Regions from separate parts of the Gordonia oleivorans genome, predicted to be linked through region 2. Evidence: riboswitches for the same ligand, from Rfam matches in the RefSeq annotation. Region 2 holds a riboswitch; the other holds the start of a gene.

Region 1 (11,947 bases), on a different contig from region 2:
GGTGCGACCCCGAACCCACAACCCCACAACCCGCAACCCCAGAACCCGCGGCACCCGAACCCCCACGCATCGACGCCACACCAGCCGAACCCGCACCCCAACCCCTCGCCGCCGACGCCGGGACAGCCGGGTTCGGAGGCTCCCACGACGCGGTACCCGTCCGGACCGGGTGACGCCTCGACCAAGCGGATGGGATATCACTAGAGCGTGCTCAACTCCGGTGACAAGAAGGCCATCGCGATCATCCTCGCGGTCGTCGTGGTGTTCGTGGCGGTGGTCGGGACGACGGTGGGCATCCTCGCCGCGACCGGCACCTCACACAAGGACGCGGCGTATCTGCAGCTCGCCGTCGGCGACGAACTGCACACCGTCGAACCGGTCAAGTGGTGCGACGTCTACCTCAAGGAATGCGACCCGCCGCTGCTCAGCCCGCAGCGCGAGACCCCGCACATCCCGATCCCGGCGGGCCAGACGATCCTGCTGTCGGTGTCCGACGAGATCGCCAAGGGGCCCTGGAATCTGACGACGCTCTACTGGACCCCCGAGGGTCTGGCCGAGAACGAATCGCCGTTCGCCTCGGGCACCACCTTCACCGTGCCGCTGCGGACCGAACCCCAGCACATCCTGCTGGGCATCACCATCACCGCGGCGTCGGTGGTGGCCTCCGACGACGGGACCACCAGCTTCGCCCGCGGGGTGCTCACCGTCGACACCTCACCGGCCAACGTGCCACAGATCCGCTGACACGGCGTCGGCGGCCACGTCGGGGACGGCGCGGCTGCGGTTCACGCGGGTCGAGCTCGTTCACGCGGCACGCCCACCCTCGCGCGGTCATTGCACCGCGCGCGTGAATGCGCGGATGCCGCGTCGGCATGAACCACCCGCGCGAAACGACGACTCCGGAACGCCTCGCCCCGCGGTTTACGCGGGTCGAGCTCGCCCGCGCGGCACGCCCACCCTCGCGCGGTCATTGCACCGCGCGCGTGAATGCGCGGATGCCGCGTCGGCATGAACCACCCGCGCGAACGACGATCCCGAACGTCGGCGACTAGCGGTCGAGTTCCCGGGCGACCGCCCGCACGACCTCGGAAATGCGTTGCGCGGTCTTGCGATCGGGATACCGACCCTTGCGCAGGTCCGGCTGCACCTTGCCCTCGAGCAGGGTGATCAGGTCGGCGACCATGCCGTGCAGTTCGTCGGGGCTGTGGCGCTTGACCTCTTTGCGCGCGGCCTCGCGATCACGGTCGCGGGTGTTCTTCGCCACCGACGGCGCCGGTTCGAGGACGCTGACGGTCAGTGCCTGCGGGCCGCGGCGTCCGGCGGCCATGCCGAACTCCACGCGCTGACCGGGCTTGAGCGCATCGACACCCTCCGGGAGTGCCGACGAACGGACGTACACGTCCTCGCCGTCCTCCTGCGCGAGAAAACCGAAGCCCTTCTCGGCGTCGTACCACTTCACCTTGCCGCTCGGCACTGTGCTCACCCTCATCTGATGGTCGAAATCCGTCACAAGAAAAGACGCGGAGACACACGACTTGAGCATTTCCGCGCCTGGTATCCACCATTCTAAACACTGGGCCAAGCGGTTTCTGACCACCCGTCGGGCCACCGACGTGCTCTACCGTGGAAGGTTATGGATCAGAATCGTTCCTCGCGCCTGCTGGCGCTGGCCGGCGTGGTCTTCGCGATTGGACTGTTGGCCATCGTCGCGTTATTCGTCACGCCGCTGGTCACCGACGGTGACACCGCACCGACCGCCGTGTATCTGCTGACCATGTGCGCACCGTTGGGTTTCCTCCTCGGCCTGGTCTACGCGCTGCGCTCGGGTCGACGGACCCGGTGACGCGGTGTCGGCATCCTACGACCCGGTCCCGGCGATGATCGATCGTCGGCCCGATCTGTCACCGGCCTCCGACGAAGGCGCGCTCAAACGTGCCTTCAGTTGCTTCCCGTCCGGTGTGGTGGCGGTCTGCAGTCATCGTCACGGCACCGAGCCGGTGGGGATGGCGGCAAGCGCCTTCACCGCAGTCTCCATCGATCCCCCGCTGGTGAGTGTCTGCGTCCAGAACACCTCGACGACGTGGCCGCGGCTACGCGACGCCCACATGCTCGGTGTCAGCGTGTTCGCTCACGATCAATCGCGGCAGTGTCGTCAGCTCGCCGGTCCCGCGGTACATCGATTCGACGACATCGCCCCCCTCGCCGCCGACGACGGCTCCCTGTTCATCCCCGGCGCGGCCGCGCACCTGTCCTGCAGTATCGAGCAGGAGATCCCCGCCGGCGACCACATCCTCGTCCTGCTGCGCATCGAACAGTTGCAGGCCGATCCCAGCGTCGAACCACTCGTTTTCCACGCGAGCACCTTTCGCGCCCTGGCGACCCGGGCCGACGTCATCGAGCCGCGGGATCGCTGATGACCGCCGTCGACCTCGGGCTCCCGCTGCCGTCGCTGATCCCCGCCTCGCGCGCCCCGGCACCGGTCGACGGCCCGCTCCGTGACACCTTCGGCCGGGTGGCCACCGACCTGCGGGTCTCGGTGACCGACCGCTGCAATCTGCGCTGCACCTATTGCATGCCCGCCGACGGCCTCGACTGGCTACCGACCGACGGGGTGCTGAACACCGAGGAGTTCGTCCGTGTTCTGACCGTCGCGGTCCGTGACCTGGGGATCCGCACGATCCGGTTCACCGGCGGCGAGCCACTGCTGCGCCGGGATCTCGAGGAGATCATCACCCGGGTGTCCAGGCTGCCGGAGCGTCCCGGGATCGCGATGACCACCAACGGTCTGGGCCTGGGCCGTCGGGTGCACGGCCTCACCGCAGCCGGACTGACCCGGGTGAACGTGTCGCTGGACACCGTCGACCCGGCTCGATTCGCCGAGATCACCCGGCGTGATCGCCTGGCTGACGTCCTCGACGGACTCGCCGCCGCCCGCGCGGCCGGGCTCGACCCCGTCAAGGTCAACGCCGTCGTCCCGGACCGGAGCGATCTCGATGGACTGGCGGCACTGTTCGGGTTCTGTCTGCGCGAGGGATATCAGTTGCGGGTGATCGAACAGATGCCGCTGGACGCCGATCACCGCTGGGATCGCACGGCGATGGTGACCGCGGCGGAGATCCTCGAGGCATTGCGCCACGTCGCGGATCTGACGCCCGACGACGTCCCGCGTGCCGGCGCGCCCGCGCAGACGTGGCTGGTCGACGGCCACACCGACGCCGCGGGCCGTCGCGCGCGGGTCGGTGTCATCGCCTCGGTCACCCGCCCGTTCTGCGGCGACTGCGACCGCACCCGTCTCACCGCCGACGGCGCACTGCGCAACTGCCTGTTCGCCGAGAACGAGACCTCGCTGCTGCCGGTCCTGCGGGGCGGTGAGGGCGACGTCGACGCCGCGATCGCCCGGCTGTGGCGCGAGAACACCTGGGCCAAACGGGCCGGGCACTCGGTGAACTGCGGCGATTTCCGTCAGCCCGAGCGTCCGATGTCGGCCATCGGGGGCTGATCGGTGCGTCTGACGATCCGCTATTTCGCGGCTGCGCGAGCCGCCGCGGGCCGGGAAACGGCCGCCGTCGAAGTCCCCGACGGGGCCACTCTCGGTGAGCTGGAACACATTCTGGCAGCCGACAATCCGGCCCTGCGACAGGTGCTGGATCGATGCTCCTATCTCTGGGATGAGATCGCGGTGTGCGACCGTGACCGAAGCCTCGGCGCGACGCGCACCGTCGACGTCCTGCCGCCCTTTGCCGGCGGCTGAAACGCCGCCACGCCGATGTGAGCTTAATCACATAACGGATGGATAACGAGATGGACACGAGAAGACCATCATGCCCGTGAACTGCGACGACGATCGAATGGGGGCGAAAGTCCCACTCGCAGACACGAAAACCGTTGTGGAAGAAGGTGTGATTCGTCGGCGTCGAGGCCGTACTGTACGAAGCGTCCTTCCAAGAAGGTCACAGCACAGCAACCAAGACACACAACTTCCACCGGTCGCGCCGAGCCTCGTTCCACCGGTGGAATGACGAGCAACATCTGGGAACGAGGACGGGGGACCCACCCTTCCGCAGGGAAGAACGGACGTCAACGACGTTCTTGGGGTTAAGTCCGACGGCCACAGCCGACGCGACCGAGCACCTCTCGCTCGAACCCGACAGCTGACTTCGCAGGCGCGTGGAGAGAGGTAACACACTCATGTCCGGACGTCATCGCAAGCCGACGACCACCACTGCCACCAAGACCTTCGCGAAGGTCGCACTGACCGGGGCTGTCCTCGGCGGCGGCGGCGCCCTGCTGGGCACCGGTTCCGCACACGCGGCCTCCGACGCCGAATGGGATCAGGTCGCCCAGTGTGAGTCGGGTGGCAACTGGGCCATCAACACCGGCAACGGCTACCAGGGCGGACTGCAGTTCAGCCCGAGTACCTGGGCCGGCCACGGCGGCACCGAATTCGCACCGACCGCCAACCAGGCCAGCCGTGAGCAGCAGATCGTCGTCGCCGAGCGCGTCCTGGCCAGCCAGGGCCCGGGTGCATGGCCGACCTGTGGCACCGGATTGTCCGGCGCCACCCCGCGTACCGCGCCGACCACCACCCCGCGCCTGCCCGCCGCTCCCGCCCCCCAGGCACCGAGCACCGGCAGCAGTGACGCCACGAGCACCGACGATGCCCTCGCCACCCTCCGCGACAAGACCACCGACCCGAGCCTGCTGGCTCTGCTCGATGCCGCCAAGAACAGTGGATACCAGCTCACCCCGGATCAGCTGAACCTGTTCAACGAGCACCAGGGCCAGATCCCGAATCTCCCCTGAGCCTGACGAAGGCCCCCTGAGCAAAGGGCCCCGCACGCTGCTTCGCGCCGTGCGGGGCTCTTTTCATGCTCGGGCCTTCTCGTGATCGGGCCTCTTACGATCCGGCCACCCTCAGGCCGAACCCACCCATTCGTCGCGACCATCGGTGAAGAACTGGTGCTTCCAGACGGGGAGTTGGGCCTTGACCTCGTCGACGAGCCGTGCGCACAGTGCGAATGCCGGACCACGGTGATCGGCGGCGACCGCGACGACGAACGCGACGTCACCCACGGCCAGGTCTCCGATCCGGTGCGAGACAGCCACTGCCCGCACCCCGTCGGCGTCCTCGGCGACCTTCGCGACAATGCCACGCAGCGCCTGCGCGGCGGTCGGGTGCGCCGAATAGGACAGCCGGGTCACGCCGTTGCCACCGTCGTGATCGCGGACCGCGCCGACGAATCCCACCACGGCGCCCGCCGCGCCCTGCGCGGCGTCGGTGACCAGCGCCTCATGGTCGGCAAGACTGATCGGGCCCTCGGAGATCTCCGTGCACACAATCAGCGCCATCTAGTGATCCTCGCCATGGATCTGGTCGAGCGCGTGGTCGAGGACGGTACCCATGACGCGGAGGCCATCCCGGACGCCCCCGGTGGACCCTGGCAGATTGATCACCAGGCTCCGGCCGGCCACTCCCGCGATCCCACGCGAGAGAATCGCCGTGGGCACCTCGGGCAGGCCCGCCGTACGGATGGCATCGGCCAGCCCCGGCAGTTCGATGTCGAGCAATGGCCGGGTCTGTTCGGGAGTGCGGTCGGTGGGTGAGAGCCCGGTACCGCCGGTGGTGACGACGAGATCGACCTCGGCGTAGATGCCGGCCCGGATCGCATCGCCGACCGCCGGCCCGTCGACCACCACGTCGACCTCGTCGACGGTGATGCCACGGTCGGCCAGCCAGGCGGAGATCAGCGGTCCGGTGCGGTCGGGGTAGACACCGTTGGCCGCCCGCGTCGAGGCCACCACGACGCGCGCCACCCGTTGGGCGCTCATCGGTCACTCGCCGGATCGTCGGTGCCGGTGTCCGGAGTGACGGTGTCTGGAGTGACGGTGTCTGGAGTGACGGTGTCTGGACCAACTCCGTCTCGAGTCCAGTCGCCCGAACGGCCACCGAACTTGGCCAGCAGCCGGATCGCGTCCATCTGGGCATGCCGGTCGACGGCCTTGACCATGTCGTGCAAGGTGAGGCCGCTCACCGCGACAGCGGTGAGCGCTTCCATCTCGACGCCGGTCGGTCCGGCGGTGGTCACCGTGGCGGTGACGTCGATGGTGTCCTCACCGATCACGAAGTCCACGTCGACGGACGACAACGAGAGCTGATGACACAGCGGGATGAGGGAGTCGGTGCGTTTGGCGGCCATGATCCCGGCGATCCGTGCGGTGGCCAGGACGTCGCCCTTGGGCAGCGACGAGGACGTGAGGAGGTCGATCACTCGACGGGTCGTGCGGAAGGTCCCACCGGCGACCGCCCGGCGGCGGGTCGGTGGTTTGTCGCCGACGTCGACCATCCGCGCGGCGCCGGAGTCATCGACGTGGGACAGTCGGTCCGTGGGCCGCGATCCATCCGGATCGACGTCGGTCACCGCGTCAGCGGTTGATGACGGTCTTGGGATTGATGTAGTGGACCTCGTCGGCCGGCAACGGGAACTCCACGTCGCCGAACGGGGACAGTGCACCCGCGAGATCGGCCGCGAATTCGGAGACCGCGTGCTCGGGTCCGTCTCCCTCGGCTGCCTTCGGCCAGCCGTTGTCGACGTAATGCTTCTTCGAAGTGCTCTCAGCCACGGATGTATTGTGCCATGCCATCGCCGCCCCCACGTGATCGCGCTCGCACATGGTGGCCGATGACACCGACTTCGACCGATCACCCACCCATCGTTCGAATGATAAGACGACCAATTCGGGGGGCACTTCGGTAAGGTCACACACCATCGTCCGAGACAGTCGAAGGGGTTTGTCGTGCCGCTCAGTCCAGGTTCACAGGTCGCCGGATACAAGGTGATCTCGCTGCTGGGATCGGGCGGGATGGGCGAGGTGTACCTCGTCGAGAATCCGCACCTGCTCCGCAGGGAGGCGCTCAAGGTCATCTCATTGGCCGGCGCCCACGATCCCGACTTCCAGAAGCGATTCACCAACGAGGCACGCACCACCGCGTCACTGGATCACCCCAGCATCATCTCGATCCATCAGTACGGCATCAACGACGAGGGCACGCCGTGGTTCACCATGAGCTACCTCGACGGACGCGATCTCAGCAGTGGCCCCACCTCACCGGCCGACGTCGTCGCGGTGACCGCGCAGGTCGCCGATGCCCTCGACTACGCGCACCGGCACCATGTCATCCATCGAGATGTGAAGCCCGCCAACATCATCGTCAGTCGGGATCCGTCCACCGGCGAGGTCGAGCGAGTCACCGTCCTCGACTTCGGTATCGCCAAGCTGGTCAACTCCACCTCGTTGACGGCCACCAGCGCATTCATCGGAACCCTCGCCTATTGCGCACCCGAGGTCATCGAGGGCCACGACGCGACCGCGATGTCGGATCAGTATTCGTTGGCGTGCACCGTCTTCCAACTCCTCACCGGCCAGGCCCCGTTCACCACGACGACGCCGTCGGCGCTGGTGATGGCGCACCTGACCAAACCGATCCCGCCGATCAGTTCGCTGCGACCGGATCTCGCCGCCTTCGACCCGGTACTACACAAGGGCCTGGCCAAGAATCCGGCCGACCGCTACCCGAACTGCCGCGCCTTCGCCGCCGCGCTGAAGCAGGCGCTCGACACCCGTCCCGGTCCGGGGCCGAGAACCGGGCCGACCGCCGTCACCAACCCACCGTCGTTCGGTTCCGGGCAACAGACCCGACCGCCGTCACAGCCGACGCCGGCCGGATTCTCCCCGGTAGGCGCAACCGTCCCCGGCCACCCCCCGGTGGCACCGACCCCACAGCCGTCGTATCCCGGTGTGGGCCAGCCGAACCCGGGAATCCCCTACACGTCGCAGCCGAACCCATCAGCCCCCTTCGGCGCTCCGCCGGCAGCGACCACCCCGGTGACAGCCGGATTCGCCGGCGGTACCCCACCACCCGGATACAATCCGGCGCAACCGAATTCATTGCTCGGCGGTGGGGGCTACCCGTCGCAACCGGGTACGGTGCCACCGAAGAAGAAGCGCACGGGCCTGATCATCGGGGCGATCGCCGCGGCGCTCGTGGTCGTCGTCGTGGCGGTGGTCGGAATCGGTTTCGCCACCGGCCTGTTCGGTGGCAGCGATGAGCCCGCGGCTGTCGTCGCGCAGCCCAATACCGTTGCCACATCCGGTAATACGACATGCGCGGTCACCAACGAGGCCCTGCACTGCTGGGGCAACAACGCCAACGGCCAGCTGGGCAATGGGACCTCGACCGATTCCACCACTCCGGTCGCGGTCAGCCTGACACCGGTCACCTCGGTCAGCATCGGCAACTACGTCAGCACCGACGACAAGTACGTCACCACCGCCTGCGCGATCTCCGACCGGCAGGCCTACTGTTGGGGCGCCAACAACTACGGTCAGATCGGCGACGGCAGCACCGATTCCAGCGAGACACCGAAGAAGGTCTCCACGCTGAGCGACGTCACCGCCATCTCCACCGGATTCGGATCGACCTGCGCGATCTCGGCCGGCGAGGTGTACTGCTGGGGCGACAACGATCAAGGCCAGCTCGGTACCGGCGGCACCACGGACTCCACGACACCCACCAAGGTCACCGGGGTGACCGGAACCGCCACCGACGTGGCCACCGCACGCGGCACCACCTGCGCGATCGCCGATGGCACCGTGTACTGCTGGGGCAACAACGACAGCGGGCAGATCGGCAACGGCTCGACGAGCCGCCAGGCCTCTCCGGTGCAGCTCTCCCTCACCGACGCCACCGACATCGCGATCGGCTCCTACAAGCACAGCGAGACCGAGTCGACCTATCCGCAGACCGCATGTGCGGCGGCGGCGGGCAAGGCGTACTGCTGGGGCGACAACGCGTACGGCCAGATCGGCGACGGAACCACCGCCGCACGACAGACCCCGACCGAGGTGGTCGGACTGACCGACGTCACCGATGTCGCCACCGACTGGGGTACCTCCTGCGCGGTCGCCAGTGCCGAACTGAGGTGCTGGGGTGACAACTCCGACAAGCAGCTCGGCGACGGTTCGACGTCGGATTCGTCGGCCCCCAAGCAGGTCACCCTTGCCGGCGCCGTGGACGCCGTGTCCACCAACTCGGGTACGACGTGCGCGCGGGTCGACACCACCGACGTCTATTGCTGGGGATACAACGTCGCCGGTCAGGTCGGCAACGGAGCGAGTGGGGAGAACAACGTCGTCGCCACTCCGTTCCGGGTCAACATCTCCACCTCATAGAGCGTGCACCGGGCGCGGGCCGATCCCAACGGGCCGACCCGCTCGGTAGAATCGGTCGAATGAGTCCGGACAGTCGCGCGAGTGCACTCGCCGATGACCTGGCGTCGCGTTCGGATGCGGAGTTGGCCGATCTGATCACACTGCGGCCGGATCTCGCCTCACCCCCACCGCAGGGCACACAGGTGCTCGCCCAGCGCGCACTGTCGCCGGCGTCGGCGGCCTTGGCGGGTGAGAGTCTGGATCTGCTCGGCCTGGCGGTCCTGGAGGTGCTGATCGATCTGGGCCCCCCGGAGTCGGACACGGTGTCGCTGCCCGCCGTCCGATCTGCTCTGGCCGACCGCGCCGATGCCGACGAGGTCGAGGTGCGCGTGGATCTGCTGCGACGGCTCGCGCTGATCTGGGGACCCGACGATGCGCTGCACATCGGGGCGCACGCCGCGTCCGCACTGCCGTGGCGCGGATTGCACCTCATCGGCCCGCCGGCCGAGCGCACGGCCGCCGAACTCACCCGACGGCTCGCCGCGCTCGACGAACGGGAGCGGGAATTGCTCGGCGCACTGTCGCGTGGTCCCGCACTCGGACGCAGCCGTGATGCCGCTCCCGACGCCGACCCCGCCGCGCCGGTCGCCCGCCTCATCGCCGACGGCATGCTCGCCCGCATCGATCACCAGACCGTCGAGCTCCCACCTCAACTCGGCCAGTTGCTGCGCGACGAACCGCCGTTGCAGACCGACAACCTGCGTCGCCCCCGGCCCGAGGACGACTCCGGCTCGCGCCGCTTCTCCGCCCGCGACGTCGACGCAGCGGCCGGCGGTGAGGCGCTCGAGGCCATCCGTCACGCGACGGCGTTGCTGCGCGTCCTCGGCGCCACACCCGCGGCGGTGCTGCGGTCGGGCGCGCTCGGCGTGCGGGAGTTGCGCCGCCTCACCAAGGCCACCGGACTCGATCAGCAGCGGGTGGCGTTGCTCATCGAGATCCTCGGACATGCACGACTGATCGACGCGGGATTCCCCGATCCGCCACCGCCGGGCGACACCGGTGAGCACGTGTTCGCACCGACCACCACCGTCGACACCTGGCTGCACCAACCACGAGAACGCCAGTGGTACACGCTCGTCGAGGCCTGGCTGACGATGCCGCGCCGCGCCTGGCAGGTCGGCGAGCCCGACCGCGACGGCACCGCGATCCCGGCACTGTCGGGTGACAACTACGACGCCCACGCACCCGCCCAACGGCGCACCATCCTCTCCGCGATGGCCCTGGGCCCGACGGCGGCACCGGTGTCGGTGGCCGGCCTGGTCTCCCTGTTGGCCTGGCAGCACCCACATCAGATGCGGCGCTTGGGTTCTCATGTCGTCGAACACACACTTCGGGAAGCCCGCGAGATGGGACTCGTCGCCCACCACGCCCTGAGTTCGGTCGGACGCGCGATCCTCGAGGCCGATGCCGGCGCCGACGACGCACCGATCGTCGCCGCGATGCGCACGGCACTGCCGGAACCGGTCGATCACTTCCTCACCCAGGCCGACCTCACGATCACCGTCCCCGGCCCGATGACCCCGGAACTCGCCGAACAGGTCGAGATGGTGGCCGATCTCGAATCCGGCGGCGCCGCATCGGTATACCGCGTCAGCGAGGTGAGTGTGCGGCGCGCACTCGACGCCGGGCGCTCCAGCAGCGAACTCATCGCGATGTTCACCGCGCACTCTCGTACACCCGTCCCACAATCACTCACCTATCTGATCGAGGACGTCGCCCGTCGGCACGGACAGTTGCGCGTCGGCATCGCCTCGTCGTTCATCCGCTGCGAGGATGCGGCCACCCTGGCGGCCGTGTTGCGCAGCGAGGCCGCCGCGCACCTGTCGATGCGCGCGCTCGCGCCGACGGTTGCGGTGTCCCCCAGCGAGATCCGCGACGTGCTCGACTCCTTGCGTGCTGCCGGGTTCGCGCCGAGCGGGGAGGATTCCTCGGGCGAGTTGGTGGACATGCGTGAACGCGGCAGCCGGGTCCCCGTCACCCGCGCGCGACGTCACGCCATCCCGCCGCGGCGGGCCGCGCTGAACGACGACCAGGTATTGGCGGTGATCGGCCGTCTCCGATCCGGCGATCGGGCCGCGACCGCACGCCCGGCGTCGGCGTCGGCGTCGGTACGGGCCGGCGGAAACGGCGAAACCGCCACGGCCCTCATCCAATTGGCGCTACGCGCCCATCGCAGGCTGCGGGTCGGCTACGTCGACGCACACGGGTCGGCCAGTCAACACGTCGTCACCCCGCAGGCGTTGGGTTCGGGCCAGCTGATCGGCGTCGAGGACGGCACCGATGACGAACAACGGTTCTCCTTGCACCGCATCACCAGTGTCGAACTGCTCGACACGTAGCCCACGTCGGGGTGCCCGGTTCCGGCGTCCCGGTCCGAAAATGGTTCGCCCTCGCCGGGATTCGCGCGTACCGTTGCCACGCCCCGGAAACCGCCGGAGCAACAGACACGAGCAATGGAAGAAGCCATGGAACCGCAGTTCCCCGTATCCCTTTCGGGCACCACCGCATCGACCCTCATGTGGGCCGACGAGGAATCGATCGAGCATCAGGCGCGCAATCAGCTGCGCCGGGTCTCGACGCTGCCCTGGGTGTACGGGGTCCGTGTGATGCCCGACGTGCACGTCGGCAAGGGCGCGACCGTCGGATCGGTGATCGCCATGCGTGATGCGGTGTGCCC
Region 2 (11,947 bases):
CCCGCAGCAGGTCCGGGCACTCCAGATCGACGTCGCCGACGGGACCGGTGCCATCGAGTACCTCCGAACCGCCGGCGCCGACATCGACGACGAGGAGATCGTCAAACGACGGGCCTCGGTCGGTGCCACCACCCCGGCGACGCTGATCTACACCTCCGGCACCACCGGCCGCCCCAAGGGATGCGAACTCACCCACGCGAACATGCTCTCCGAGGTCCGCGGGGTCCTCGAAGGGGACCTGTCGACGCTGCTCGGCGACGGCAAGCGCCTGCTGATGTTCCTGCCCCTGGCGCACGTGCTCGCGCACGCCATCACCCTGGTCGCCCTGGAGGCCGGCGTCGAGGTCGGTTTCACCCACGACGTCTCCGCGCTGGTCCCGGAGTTCGCGGCCTTCCGCCCCTCGCTGATCCTGTCGGTGCCCCGCGTCTTCGAGAAGGTCTACAACTCCGCCCGTCAGGGCGCCCACGACGGCGGCAAGGGCAAGATCTTCGATCTCGCCGCCGACACCGCCGTCGCCTTCGCCGCCGCCTCCGAACGCGGGAACGTCGGAATCCTGTTGCGCGCCAAGCATGCCGTCTTCGACAAACTCGTCTACGCCAAGCTGCGCGCCGCCCTCGGCGGCCAGTGTGAGCTCGCCATCTCCGGCGGCGGACCGCTCGGCGCGCGACTCGGCTACTTCTTCAGTGGCGTGGGCATCCCGGTGTACGAGGGCTACGGCCTGACCGAGACGACCGCCGCGGTCACCGTCAACACGCCCGGGGCGGTCAAGGTGGGCACCGTCGGGAAACCGTTGGCGGGCAACTCCGTCCGGATCGCCGAGGACGGCGAGATCATGCTCCGCGGCGACGTCGTCTTCGCCGAGTACTGGCGTAATCCCGAGGCCACCGCCGCCGCCGTCGAGGACGGCTGGTTCCACACCGGCGACCTCGGCTCGCTCGATGAACACGGATTCCTCCGGATCACCGGCCGCAAGAAGGAACTCATCGTCACCGCCGGCGGCAAGAACGTGTCACCGGCCGGGCTCGAGGACGTGATGCGCGCCGACGCACTGATCTCCCAGGCCGTCGTCGTCGGGGACGCCAAGCCGTTCATCGCCGCCCTGATCACCATCGATCCGGAGGCCTTCCCCGGATGGAAGGAACGCAACAACAAGCCCGCCGACGCGAGTGTGTCCGACCTGTCCGACGACCCGGATCTGCGTGCCGCCATCCAGGCCGCCATCGACGAGGCCAACAAGACCGTCAGTCACGCCGAGGCCATCAAGAAGTTCCGGATTCTGCCCGAGGACTTCAGCGAGGAGACCGGCGAGATGACGCCGACGCTGAAGGTCAAGCGCAACGTCGTCGTCGACAAGTTCTCCGACGACATCGAGTCGTTGTACACCAAGCGGTAGCACCCCGGTGGTGCACCGGCGAGGTCACAGGAGTTGACGCAACCGCGCCGCCAGCTGTGACCACTGCCAATTCTCTTCGACGAAAATCCTTCCCTGCCTGCCCATCTCGGCAGCGGCAACCGGATCGGAGAGGATACCGATGAGCGCGAGCGCCACACCGGCCACATCGGTGCCGTCGACGACGGTGCCGGTGACGCCTTCCCGGACGGTTTCCGGTGCGCCGCCGGAGAGCCCCGCGACCACGGGCACTCCGGTGGCCGACGCCTCGAGGTAGACGATGCCCAACCCCTCCACGTCGAGTCCGCCGGCGCGGGTCCTCGACGGCATCGCGAAGACGTCGGCGATCGTGTGGTAGGCGGCGAGATCGGCGGCGGGAACCGACCCGGTGAAGATCACATGCTCGGCCACCCCCTCCTCGCGGGCGATCTCGTGCAGTCGATCGGCGTAGGGTCCACCACCGACGATGACGAGGACCGCGTCGTCGATCTCCGACCGGATCAGCGGTAACGCCCGGATCAGCACGTCCTGCCCCTTGCGGGGTACCAGACGCGACAGGCAGAGCACGGTGCGACGGTCACCGAGACCCAGCTCGCTCCGAATCCGTTGCCGCGCCGCCGCATCCGGCGCGAACCGCTCGATGTCCACACCGGGTGGGAGGTACTCCAGGCAGGCCTGCGGACCGAACGCCGACGCGAAACGTCCACGCGTGTAGCGACTGACGAAGGTGACGGTGTCGGTGTGAGTCCCGATGTACCGCAATACACTTCGCGCTCCGGGCAGCATCGACCAGCCGACCTCGTGGCCGTGTGTGCAGGCGATCACCCGGCTCGCCCCGGCCTTGCGAAGATGTCCGGCGAGCATCGCGAGCGGCGCGGCGGCCCCGAACCACACCGTCGAGATCCCTTCCTCCCGAATGATCTTCGCCGCCCGACGGGCCACGAACGGCGTCGGCAACATCAGGGTGGTGGGATGCCGGTACACCCGATACGGCACCGACGCGTCGAAGTCGACGTGACTGTTCCCCCGCCACCGCGGTGCATACACCACCACGTTCTCCGGATCGAGCCGATCCACGAGATTCTGCAGATACGACTGGATACCCCCCTGACGGGGCGGGAAGTCATTGGTCACCAACAGGGTTCGGTGCGTCACCACCTCACCATACGGTGATCAGATCACGATGGTCACCGGAGTTCACGGGTCAGCCACGCGCGCCACTGCCCGACCAGTGTGTCGCGCGGAATCCCCAGTGTCGCCGCGATCGCCGCATCCTGGCGGGCCTGTTCCCCGCTCGCGGCGACGCCGACGTAGAGCGACCTGAGTTTCTCCTCGCCGAAGCGGCCGGCGACAAACGCCGCCATCGACCACGCGGTTTGATACGCGAGGCGTGAGGCGTCGCTGTCCACCGCGAACTGCTCATCGGCGGGCAGACCGGCCGGTGTCCGGCCGGACCGTACCGCGGCCGCGAGGTCGGGGGCGGCGTCTTCGAGGCGCGTGTAGGTTCCCTTGCGCCCCACGTACTCCGGGACGCCTTCGGTGATCCACATCGGGGCGGTGGGGGCGGTCTGCGCCCGCGTCGCGACGTGGGTGAGTTCGTGGCGCAGCACCACCTCCAGCGCCGGATCGGGGAGGTCGGCAACCTCGGGGGTGAGGACGATCCGCTGTCCGGTGGCACTGGCCGCGGACAGATCGAGATGTGCATAGATGGTGGCCGCTGCGGCACCGGTGTCCGAGGCGGTACCGGCCAACGTCCGGAACTCGTCGTCGGTGGCGGTGGCGACGACCACCGCGCGGCGTGGCCAGCGCGGTCCCCACCAGGCGGTCACCGCGCGCACCGCACCCGGCAGCGACCGGCCGATCCGCTCGATGAGGGTGCCGGTGTCCGGGTAGGAGCCGATCACCGAGGTGCCGCCGAGTGTGGGAACGTCGGACGCCGCCAGCCCCGGCACGTTCCACAGCTGGGCCGTTGGTGCGGGCTCGCCGACCAGAGTGGCGTCGCCGACCACCTTCCAGTCATCGCCGTAGCGCGCGACGACGAGCTGGGTGGTGACGACCACCGGCTCCTCGTCGATCCCGGGATTCGCCGCACCGCCGAGCGCACTGTGGATCTCCACCGGGGCCACCCAGTCGTCGGAACTCCCCTGCTCGTCGAGCCGTTGCCGGACATCGGCGCCCACCTGCGTCTCGGCTTCCTCGGTGGGTGCCGGCTCGTATCGAAAGTCCCTGAGCACCAACCGGGTTCCGCGGGGTACACGAGCCGGGTCGGCGCGGAACACCGCCGCCGAGAGGTTGGCCTGCACGGTGTGCAGGCCGGCGCGGAACGCGGCCGTCGCCGAGGGGTCGACGAGCGCATCGAGATCGGCGGGGGTGCCGTCGGTCAGGACGCGTGACAGCGAGGTGAGCATGTCCCGCACGCCGGCGGTTCGCTGTTCCAGATAGATGTTCGTCGTGGTCTCCGACGTCGTCGGCGATGCTCCCGGACTCGACGGCGACGTGGTCGACGATTCGCCCCCGCACGCCGACAACCCCAGTGCGACAACGATGATGACGATCACGCACGGCAACGCGGGATGGCGGATCGTTCCGCGACGACGATCGGCGCGGCGACGGGTCACCTCGGAACTGCTCAGTACCGACGACCGGCGTTGAACGGCCCGGCGTCGTCGATCGGCACGACCTTCACCGGAACCCCGAAGGTCGAGGCGTGAATCACGTAACCGTCGCCCACGTACATCCCGACGTGGTGGGCATCGGAGTAATAGATGATGAGGTCGCCGGGCTGCAGATCCTGCCGCGCCACCGCCGTCCCCGAGGCCATCTGCGCCTCACTGGAACGCGGCAGCGTCTTGCCGGCCTGCTTGTACGCCCAGACCATCAGTCCCGAACAGTCGAACGAGTTGGGACCGGTCGCACCCCACACATACGGATCACCGATACGCGTCAGCGCGGCCTGTACGGCCACCAGCGCCGGGGAGGTGCCCCGCGGGATCGCGGCCGGGTCGAAGTCGAATCGGGGGCCGGCCAACGCGGCGAGTTGCTTGCCGGTCATCGACTGATAGATGACCCGGATCTGCGCCGCCTGCAACTGCAGTTCGGCCTGACGCTTCTGCAGGTCACCACGGACCCGCTCGGCCTCGGTGACGGCCTGGGTGGCCGTCGCCGCGGTGGCGTTGGCCTCGTCGCGGGCCGACACCGTCTGCGCCCGGGTCTTCTTCAGAGTCGCGAGTTGGGCCGCGGTCTGCCTGGAGACCATTTCCAGCCCCGACATCTGATCGAGCAGGGACTGCGGCGAATCGCTGGTCAGCACCGCGTAGAGGCGATTGGAGCGGCCACCCATATAACTGACCCGGATCAGCGAGTCGAAGCGCTGCTGCACCGACGACAACGTCGCCTCGGACCGATCCAAGGTCGTCTGGGCTGCTGCGGCGGCCTGGCGGGACTGCACGACGATGCGTCGCTGCTTGTCGTACTCGATCTGTGCGTTGTGCATGGCCTCGGCCGACTTCTCGGCCTCCTGGCTCAGCGCCCGGTACCGGGTCAGCAACTGATCGGCGGTCTGCGGTTGCGCGGCGGCCTCCGGCACACCGACCAACCCACCGAGCTGCGCCATGGCGATCACGACCGCCGCGAGGACGGTCGTGAGGACCCATCGGGCCGATCCCATCACGCCGCTCGTCGATCCCGCTCTCACGGTTGTCACCACACTCCCTTGCTACCCCGTCGCTCGGCCACATCCCGATAGGTGGACGTCATCCCCCGCCGACGACAGGCTCGGGCGAATCGCGCTGTGCGCGATCCGCCCGATACATGTTCACACGTCCAACCGGTACGTGGACTCAGTACCGCCGAACTCCCACCAGCGACCACTCCTTGACCGATGCCTTCTGCACCGGCACGCCGTAGGTCGAGGCGTGGATGAACTGGCCGTTGCCGATGTAGAGACCCGCGTGTCCGCCACCGTTGAAGATGAGGACGTCACCGGGCTGGGCGTCGGCGTAGTTCACCGCACGGCCACCGCCGAGCTGGCCGTAGCTGTCACGCGGGAGGGTCTTCCCGGCCTGCTGGTAGGACCAGTAGACGAGACCCGAGCAGTCAAAGGCGTTGGGTCCGGCTGCGCCGTAGCTGTACGGGGCACCGATCTTGGTTTCCGCGGCCTGGACAGCCTTCTGTCCCGCGGTCAGCTGCGGGGTGATGATTCCGCCGCCGCCGGGCCGGAACTGGCTGGGAACCTGGTTCTGGTCGACGCCGGGCAGCGTGAACTTCCCCAGGTTCGGGATCTCGATGGTGGCGCTGGGCGCCGGAGCCGGTGCGGCCAGGGCCGGACCGGCGGCGACAGCAAGCGAGCCGACGGTCAACGAGCCCGCGATCATCGCCTTCTTGGCGACGCCTCCGCGATTCGGCTGTTCCAAACGATGTTTGGCCACGAAAGAGGTTCTCCTTTTGTTCTCCCCTGACCGCCTACCGAGTTAGCTGTCGGGTTCGGGCCGAGAGAATGGCCCTACACACCCGGGCACAGCCGTGCCCAGGGCGCGATTCACCCCAATCCGGATTGCTCCGAAAACGTGTGGTTCCCCGGTTCGCCCGTCGGGCGATTGAGCGGTGATCTCCGCAGACCACTTCTGTTGAAGTAGGACGCTCCGCGAAGGTCTCGGAAAGGTTACGAAATCGGATGCGTGTCTGTCCACTAGGGGACAAAGTGCCCTTGCCGCCCGGAAATTCACCCCGCGCGCAGAATCGTCAACCCCGGCCGCGAATCAGGCCCACACGCTGGGCCGATGCCCGCCCTTGCCGATCGTGCAGCCTCGGTGCTCGCCATCGAAGCAGCCATGAACACATCGATGGCCGAACCGATCTCGGCGTCGGCGATCGCGTGCCCGCCGCCCCCGTTCACCGCCACCAGAACCGACCCGTCGTCGCTGGTCGCAGGGGTGATGAGGACGTTCATCATGCAGCCGTCACACGCGGTGCGGCGACCTGGACAACTACTGCAGTCGATGTACATCTGTGATCTCCATCTCATTTGCGGTCTCTGGCCGTGTCGACGCCGGATTCCCCACGCGGACACCCCGAGTCATGCCTCGGGGGTCATGTCTCGGGGGCCACGTCTCGCGTGACGCCGTTGCGCCGTGCGATCCGCCATCGGGAACACACGCTAGAGATGACCACCGACAGTTTTCGCCGATGCCGCGATCGACGACGACGTCGGCCCGTGGAGAGGAGTCCTTGTCGGTGGTGCGAACTAGTGTTCGCGCCGTGGTGGGAGATCCCGTTCAGTTGTCCTTCGCCGACCTGATGACCGCGGCCGGCCGCGGTGGTGATGATGTGGCCGCCGACCCGACCTTCGGCGAGGAGTCCTTGTTCGACACGACGTTCGTGGTCGTGGACCTCGAGACGACCGGCGGTGATCCCGCCCGCGACGCGATCACCGAGATCGGCGCGGTCAAGGTCCGCGGCGGTGAGGTGATCGGGGAGTTCGCCACCCTGGTCGATCCCGAGCGGTCGATCCCACCCAAGATCGTCGCGCTGACCGGGATCACCGAGGCGATGGTCTACGACGCCCCGCGTATCCCCGAGGTGCTGTCGTCCTTCATCGAATTCGCCCGCGGGTGCCTCCTGGTCGCGCACAACGCGCGCTTCGACACCGGCTTCCTCCGGCACAACGCCACCCGCCTCGGGCGGGAGTGGCCGTTCGTCACCAGCCTGTGCACCGTCCGACTGGCACGTCGCGTCCTCACCCGCGACGAGGCACCGACGGTGGGGCTGGGTGCGCTGGCGGAGTTGTTCGACGTGTCGGTCCGGCCCACACACCGGGCACTCGACGACGCGCGCGCCACCGTGGAGGTGCTCCATCACCTCCTCGAGCGAATCGGGAATCAGGGCGTGCGAACCTACGGCGACCTGACGGCCTACCTGCCGCGCGGGAACCCCCGGCTGCGGGCCAAACGGCATCTGGCCGACGCCCTCCCCGCCCGACCCGGGGTGTACCTGTTTCGCGGACCCTCTGACGAGGTCCTCTATGTCGGGACCGCGACCGATCTGCGCCGGCGGGTGATGTCGTACTTCACCGGTTCGGACCCGCGGGCCCGGATCGGCGAGATGGTCTCGTTGGCCACCCGGGTCGATCACGTCGAGTGCGCCCACGCGCTCGAGGCGGGGGTGCGAGAGTTGCGGCTCATCGCCGCCCACACGCCGGCCTACAACCGGCGCTCGACGCAGCCGCACCGCGGCTGGTGGATCACGCTGACGGCGGAGCGCTTTCCGCGGTTACAGATCAGCCGCACCGCCACCGACGATGCGGTCGGTCCGATCCCCAACCGCACCCGCGCATCCGAGATCGCCGATCTGATGTCCCGGGCATCGGGCCTGCGCACCTGTCGGACGCGGCTGCCCGCGTCCGCCGGCCATCACTGGTGCCGAACCGCCGCCGACGGTGGCGACCTCATCGGCGGGTGTGCGGCGGCATCCGAGGGCCCCCTGACCCTGCCGGACTACCTGCCCCGGGTGCAGGCCACACACGACCTGATGACCGGCCGCACCGTGGCCTTGCTGGATTCGATGGTGGCCGAACTCGACCGGCTCACCGACGCCCAGATGTTCGAGACCGCCGCGCGGCACCGTGATCGGGTCGCCGCGACCATCGAGGTGCTGGCGCGCACCCAACGCCTGGCGTCGCTGTGTCGCGTCGCCGAGATCGTCGTCGCCCGACCCGACGATGCCCGCGGGTGGGAGCTGGCGGTGATCCGGCACGGTCGACTCGCGTCGGCCGGCATCGCCCGACGCGGGGTGGCCCCGATGCCGGTGATCGACGTGCTGACCGCGTCGGCGGAGACGGTCATCCCCGCCGACGGTCCGCTGACGGGGGCCTCGCCCGAGGAGGCCGCCCTGCTCTACCGGTGGATCAGCGAACCGGGGGCGCGCATCGTCACCACCAGTGAGCCGCTGTGGCTACCCGCCGGTTCCGCCCAGGGCCGCACGAGGTGGGCGGCGTGTGCCCGGCATGCCGCGGAATCCGGTGGCCGTCGGCGGTCGCGTCCCGTGCCCGCCCGGACCCCGGTACCGGCCCCGCCGGTACGCCGGACGGCGTCCCCGACGTCCGGCGCCATCCCGGCACCACCGGCCCGGCGCTCCCGAACACCGATGGACCCGAACACCGATGGACCCCGGAGCACTGACGGGTCCCCAGAAATGCTGATGGGCGGAAACAGTGACCGGCCGGAACACTAGGCTGATCCCATGATCACCGCCATCGTCCTGATCCACGCCGATGTCCATCAGATCCCGGAGACGGCGCAGGCCGTCGCGGACATCGCCGGAGTCGCCGAAGTGTACTCGTGCGCGGGCGATGTGGATCTGATCGCCAAGATCAAGGTGCGCGACCACGCCGAGATCGCCGACGTGGTGACGGGACGGATCAATCGGCTGCCGGGGGTCACCCACACCGCCACCCACATCGCGTTCCGCAGTTACTCCAGTTCCGAGGTCGAGGGCGGGTTCTCCATCGGCGAGGAGTGAACGTCTCCGGGTGCGCGTGAGCCCACCGACCCCGGCTCGCCCTACTACTTCTCCGCGAGTTCGCCGGACAGCGTGGCCCAGCGATCCAGCAGCGCGGCCGCCGCACCCGAATCGATCGTCTGGGCCGCCCGCGCGATCGCCTGCGCCATCGCGGCCCGCAGCCCGGCATCGTCGAAGGGTTCGGTCATCTCCGCCGACACGATCGCGCCCGCCGCGTTCAGCAGGACGGCGTCGCGGACCGGTCCGTGCTCACCGGCGAACAATTCGCGGGCGATGCCGGCGTTGACGGTGGCGTCGCCGCCCTGCAGTGCCGACAGTTCGACGAGGTCGATTCCCCACTCCCGCGGATCGAGGGTCAGTTGGATCACGCGTCCGCCGACGACCTGCCACACCGTGGACGTGGTGGTCGTGGTCAGTTCGTCGAGCCCGTCGTCGCCACGCACCACGAGCACCGTCGCATCGCGTTCGGCGAACGCCTGCGCGAGGACACCGGCGAGATCGGCGAACGCGCATCCGATGAGTCCGCGGCTCGGCCGGGCCGGGTTGGTGAGCGGCCCGAGCACATTGAAGACAGTGGGGATGCCGATCTCGCGCCGCGGCGGACCGGTGAATCGGAAGGCCGGATGGAACACCGGCGCAAAACAGAACCCGATGCCGATCTCGTCGACACACCGGGCCACCTGATCCGCTCCGAGTCCGATGGTCACCCCGAGCGCCTCGAGGACGTCGGCACCACCACTCTTCGACGACGCCGCGCGGTTGCCGTGTTTGACCACCGCGACCCCGGCTGCGGCGATGACGATGGCGGTCATCGTCGAGATGTTCACGGTGTGGGAGCGATCGCCGCCCGTGCCGACCACGTCGATGGCCGGTCGCGTCACGTGCACGGGCACGGCGTGCTCGAGCATCGCCGCGGCCAGCCCCCGCAACTCCGCGGGCGCGGCGCCTTTCATCTTGACGCCCACACCGAACGCCGCGATCTGTGCTCCGGTCGCGCCGTCGGTCATGATCTCGTTCATCGCCCATGCCGCCTCGTCGGCGCTCAGATCGATGCCGTCGGTGACCCGGCCGAGAATCTGCGGCCACGTGTGGGTTTGCGCGCTTTTCACGTCAAGCACTCTATGGCATGTGCTCGGACGCCCTCAGCCGGTCGCGGCGGGTGAGCGCATCTCGCTCGGCAACCCGAATGCGTCTCCGGCGACGGACCGGTGATCCCCATCGGACCACACCCACCGACCGACCTACCCCGTCGACCGAATCACCTACTGCCGAATTGCCTACTGCCGTTGCAGCACCTGCCAACCGACCACCGTGCCGCCGTGTCGCGCACCGAGACTCGCCATTCGGGATCGCTCCTGGGACAGGTGCAGCGCGTCGAGCAACTGCGCACGCGCGAGGACCACGATCTCCGACCCGGACCGCATGACGACGGAGGCGGTGACCGTCGCCAGATCGGCTGCGTCCGGCCGGGTTCGGGCGTAGCCGTCCTGTGCGGCCAGCGCCACGGCCTGCGTCACGCGGTCATGGGGCAGCACGACGAGGTGTCGCACCACCGCCTGTTCCTCCGGCCGCCACGCCGAGGCCTCGAGCACCGCCGAGCTCGACGCGGCGTCGTCGACCGAGACGGCCACCACCACCAGATCGGCGTCGTCGATCCGCAGGCCCGGCGCCGGGCCGCGGCGGCCGAATCGTGTTGCCATGCGCTGCAATCGGGTCGGCTCGATCGGACGCCCGTTGACGTCTCGCGGGCCGCTCGCGGCGTCGTCGTCGAATGAGGGGGTCATCCCTCGAGCAAACCACGTCCCGGGCACCCCCAAGGACACGCCGACGGGTCGGTGACGACATGCCCCGACCAGCGAGAAGAGAAAAAGTTCCGACCAATCTCGGACCCAAGTGGTCACCGCGTACTACGAACCGTCATACTTCACTCTGTGACTAGCGCTGTAGGTACCTCGGGAACGGCCATCACCGCGCGCGTGCACTCACTCAACCGCCCCAACATGGTGAGTGTCGGCACGATCGTGTGGCTGTCCAGTGAGCTGATGTTCTTCGCTGGCCTCTTCGCGATGTATTTCGTCGCGCGAGCCAATGCCAATCCGGAGCAGGGCTGGCCGCCGGAACCGACCGAGTTGAACCTCGCGCTCGCGATCCCGGTGACCACCGTCCTGATCCTGTCGTCGGTGACCTGCCAGATGGGCGTGTTCGCCGCCGAGCGTGGCGACGTCTTCGGCCTGCGGCGCTGGTATGTCCTCACCTTCCTGATGGGCGCCTTCTTCGTCTGCGGCCAGGGCTACGAGTACTACCACCTGGTGCACGAGGGAACGACGCTCTCCTCGAGCGCGTACGGCTCCGTCTTCTATATGGCGACCGGCTTCCACGGACTCCACGTGATCGGCGGTCTGGTGGCCTTTATCTTCCTGCTGATCCGCACCAAGTTGTCGAAGTTCACCCCCGCGCAGGCAACCGCGGCGATCGTCGTGTCGTATTACTGGCACTTCGTCGACATCGTGTGGATCGCCCTGTTCGTCACGATCTACTTCATCCGATGATCCGCCGAGTCGACGGTCGTCGAGAAGACTCCGATCTTCACGCGGGATGACCCCCGCACAGCCCAGAGTCCGTCCGCTAGTAGAGAGACCAAGATGAGTTCATCTCCACCGCGATCGTCGGATAGCGACGCAGCAGACGCCGTCGACACGGTCGCGTCGTCGACTCCGTCGCCGACCGCGGCACGCAAGGCGAAATCGCGACGCAAGCTGCGTCGGCGTGCCAGCGGCACGCTCCTGCTGCTCGCCGGCCTGTTCATGGCCGGCATGATCGCGTCGCTGCTGACACCGAAGCCGCAGGTTGCCACCGCCGACGTCGACAACGCCGCGCTGATCACGGCCGGCAAGCAGCTGTACGAGACCTCGTGTGTGACCTGCCACGGCGCGAACCTGCAGGGCGTGCCCGACCGCGGTCCGTCGCTGCTCGGTGTCGGTGACGCCGCCGTGTACTTCCAGGTGTCCTCCGGTCGTATGCCCGCCGCTCGCGGTGAGGCCC

The links. Region 2 has a riboswitch for cyclic di-AMP ahead of ABLE92_RS07375 (C40 family peptidase). Riboswitches for the same ligand answer to the same signal wherever they lie in the genome.
Region 1: another riboswitch for cyclic di-AMP. It lies ahead of ABLE92_RS11300 (transglycosylase family protein); the one in region 2 lies ahead of ABLE92_RS07375 (C40 family peptidase).

What each region holds. Positions count from the first base shown of each region.
Region 1 is NZ_JBDZDI010000005.1:294,937-306,883, reverse strand. Features, by position in the region: gene ABLE92_RS11335 (MFS transporter) at 1-204, shown strand, start outside; gene ABLE92_RS11330 (DUF2771 family protein) at 208-744, shown strand; gene ABLE92_RS11325 (cold-shock protein) at 1,049-1,474, opposite strand; gene ABLE92_RS11320 (hypothetical protein) at 1,634-1,843, shown strand; gene ABLE92_RS11315 (flavin reductase family protein) at 1,878-2,414, shown strand; gene moaA (GTP 3',8-cyclase MoaA) at 2,414-3,499, shown strand; gene ABLE92_RS11305 (MoaD/ThiS family protein) at 3,503-3,751, shown strand; cyclic di-AMP (ydaO/yuaA leader) riboswitch at 4,012-4,182, shown strand; gene ABLE92_RS11300 (transglycosylase family protein) at 4,189-4,803, shown strand; gene ABLE92_RS11295 (molybdenum cofactor biosynthesis protein MoaE) at 4,915-5,349, opposite strand; gene ABLE92_RS11290 (MogA/MoaB family molybdenum cofactor biosynthesis protein) at 5,350-5,829, opposite strand; gene moaC (cyclic pyranopterin monophosphate synthase MoaC) at 5,826-6,419, opposite strand; gene ABLE92_RS11280 (hypothetical protein) at 6,424-6,642, opposite strand; gene ABLE92_RS11275 (protein kinase domain-containing protein) at 6,796-9,231, shown strand; gene ABLE92_RS11270 (helicase-associated domain-containing protein) at 9,291-11,609, shown strand; gene ABLE92_RS11265 (RtcB family protein) at 11,736-11,947, shown strand, end outside.
Region 2 is NZ_JBDZDI010000003.1:173,850-185,796, forward strand. Features, by position in the region: gene ABLE92_RS07355 (AMP-dependent synthetase/ligase) at 1-1,393, shown strand, start outside; gene ABLE92_RS07360 (glycosyltransferase family 4 protein) at 1,418-2,545, opposite strand; gene ABLE92_RS07365 (peptidase MA family metallohydrolase) at 2,578-4,008, opposite strand; gene ABLE92_RS07370 (C40 family peptidase) at 4,020-5,057, opposite strand; gene ABLE92_RS07375 (C40 family peptidase) at 5,230-5,817, opposite strand; cyclic di-AMP (ydaO/yuaA leader) riboswitch at 5,834-6,002, opposite strand; gene ABLE92_RS07380 (hypothetical protein) at 6,111-6,341, opposite strand; gene ABLE92_RS07385 (DEDD exonuclease domain-containing protein) at 6,647-8,617, shown strand; gene ABLE92_RS07390 (Lrp/AsnC family transcriptional regulator) at 8,627-8,905, shown strand; gene trpD (anthranilate phosphoribosyltransferase) at 8,950-10,014, opposite strand; gene ABLE92_RS07400 (hypothetical protein) at 10,183-10,689, opposite strand; gene ctaE (aa3-type cytochrome oxidase subunit III) at 10,837-11,454, shown strand; gene qcrC (cytochrome bc1 complex diheme cytochrome c subunit) at 11,548-11,947, shown strand, end outside.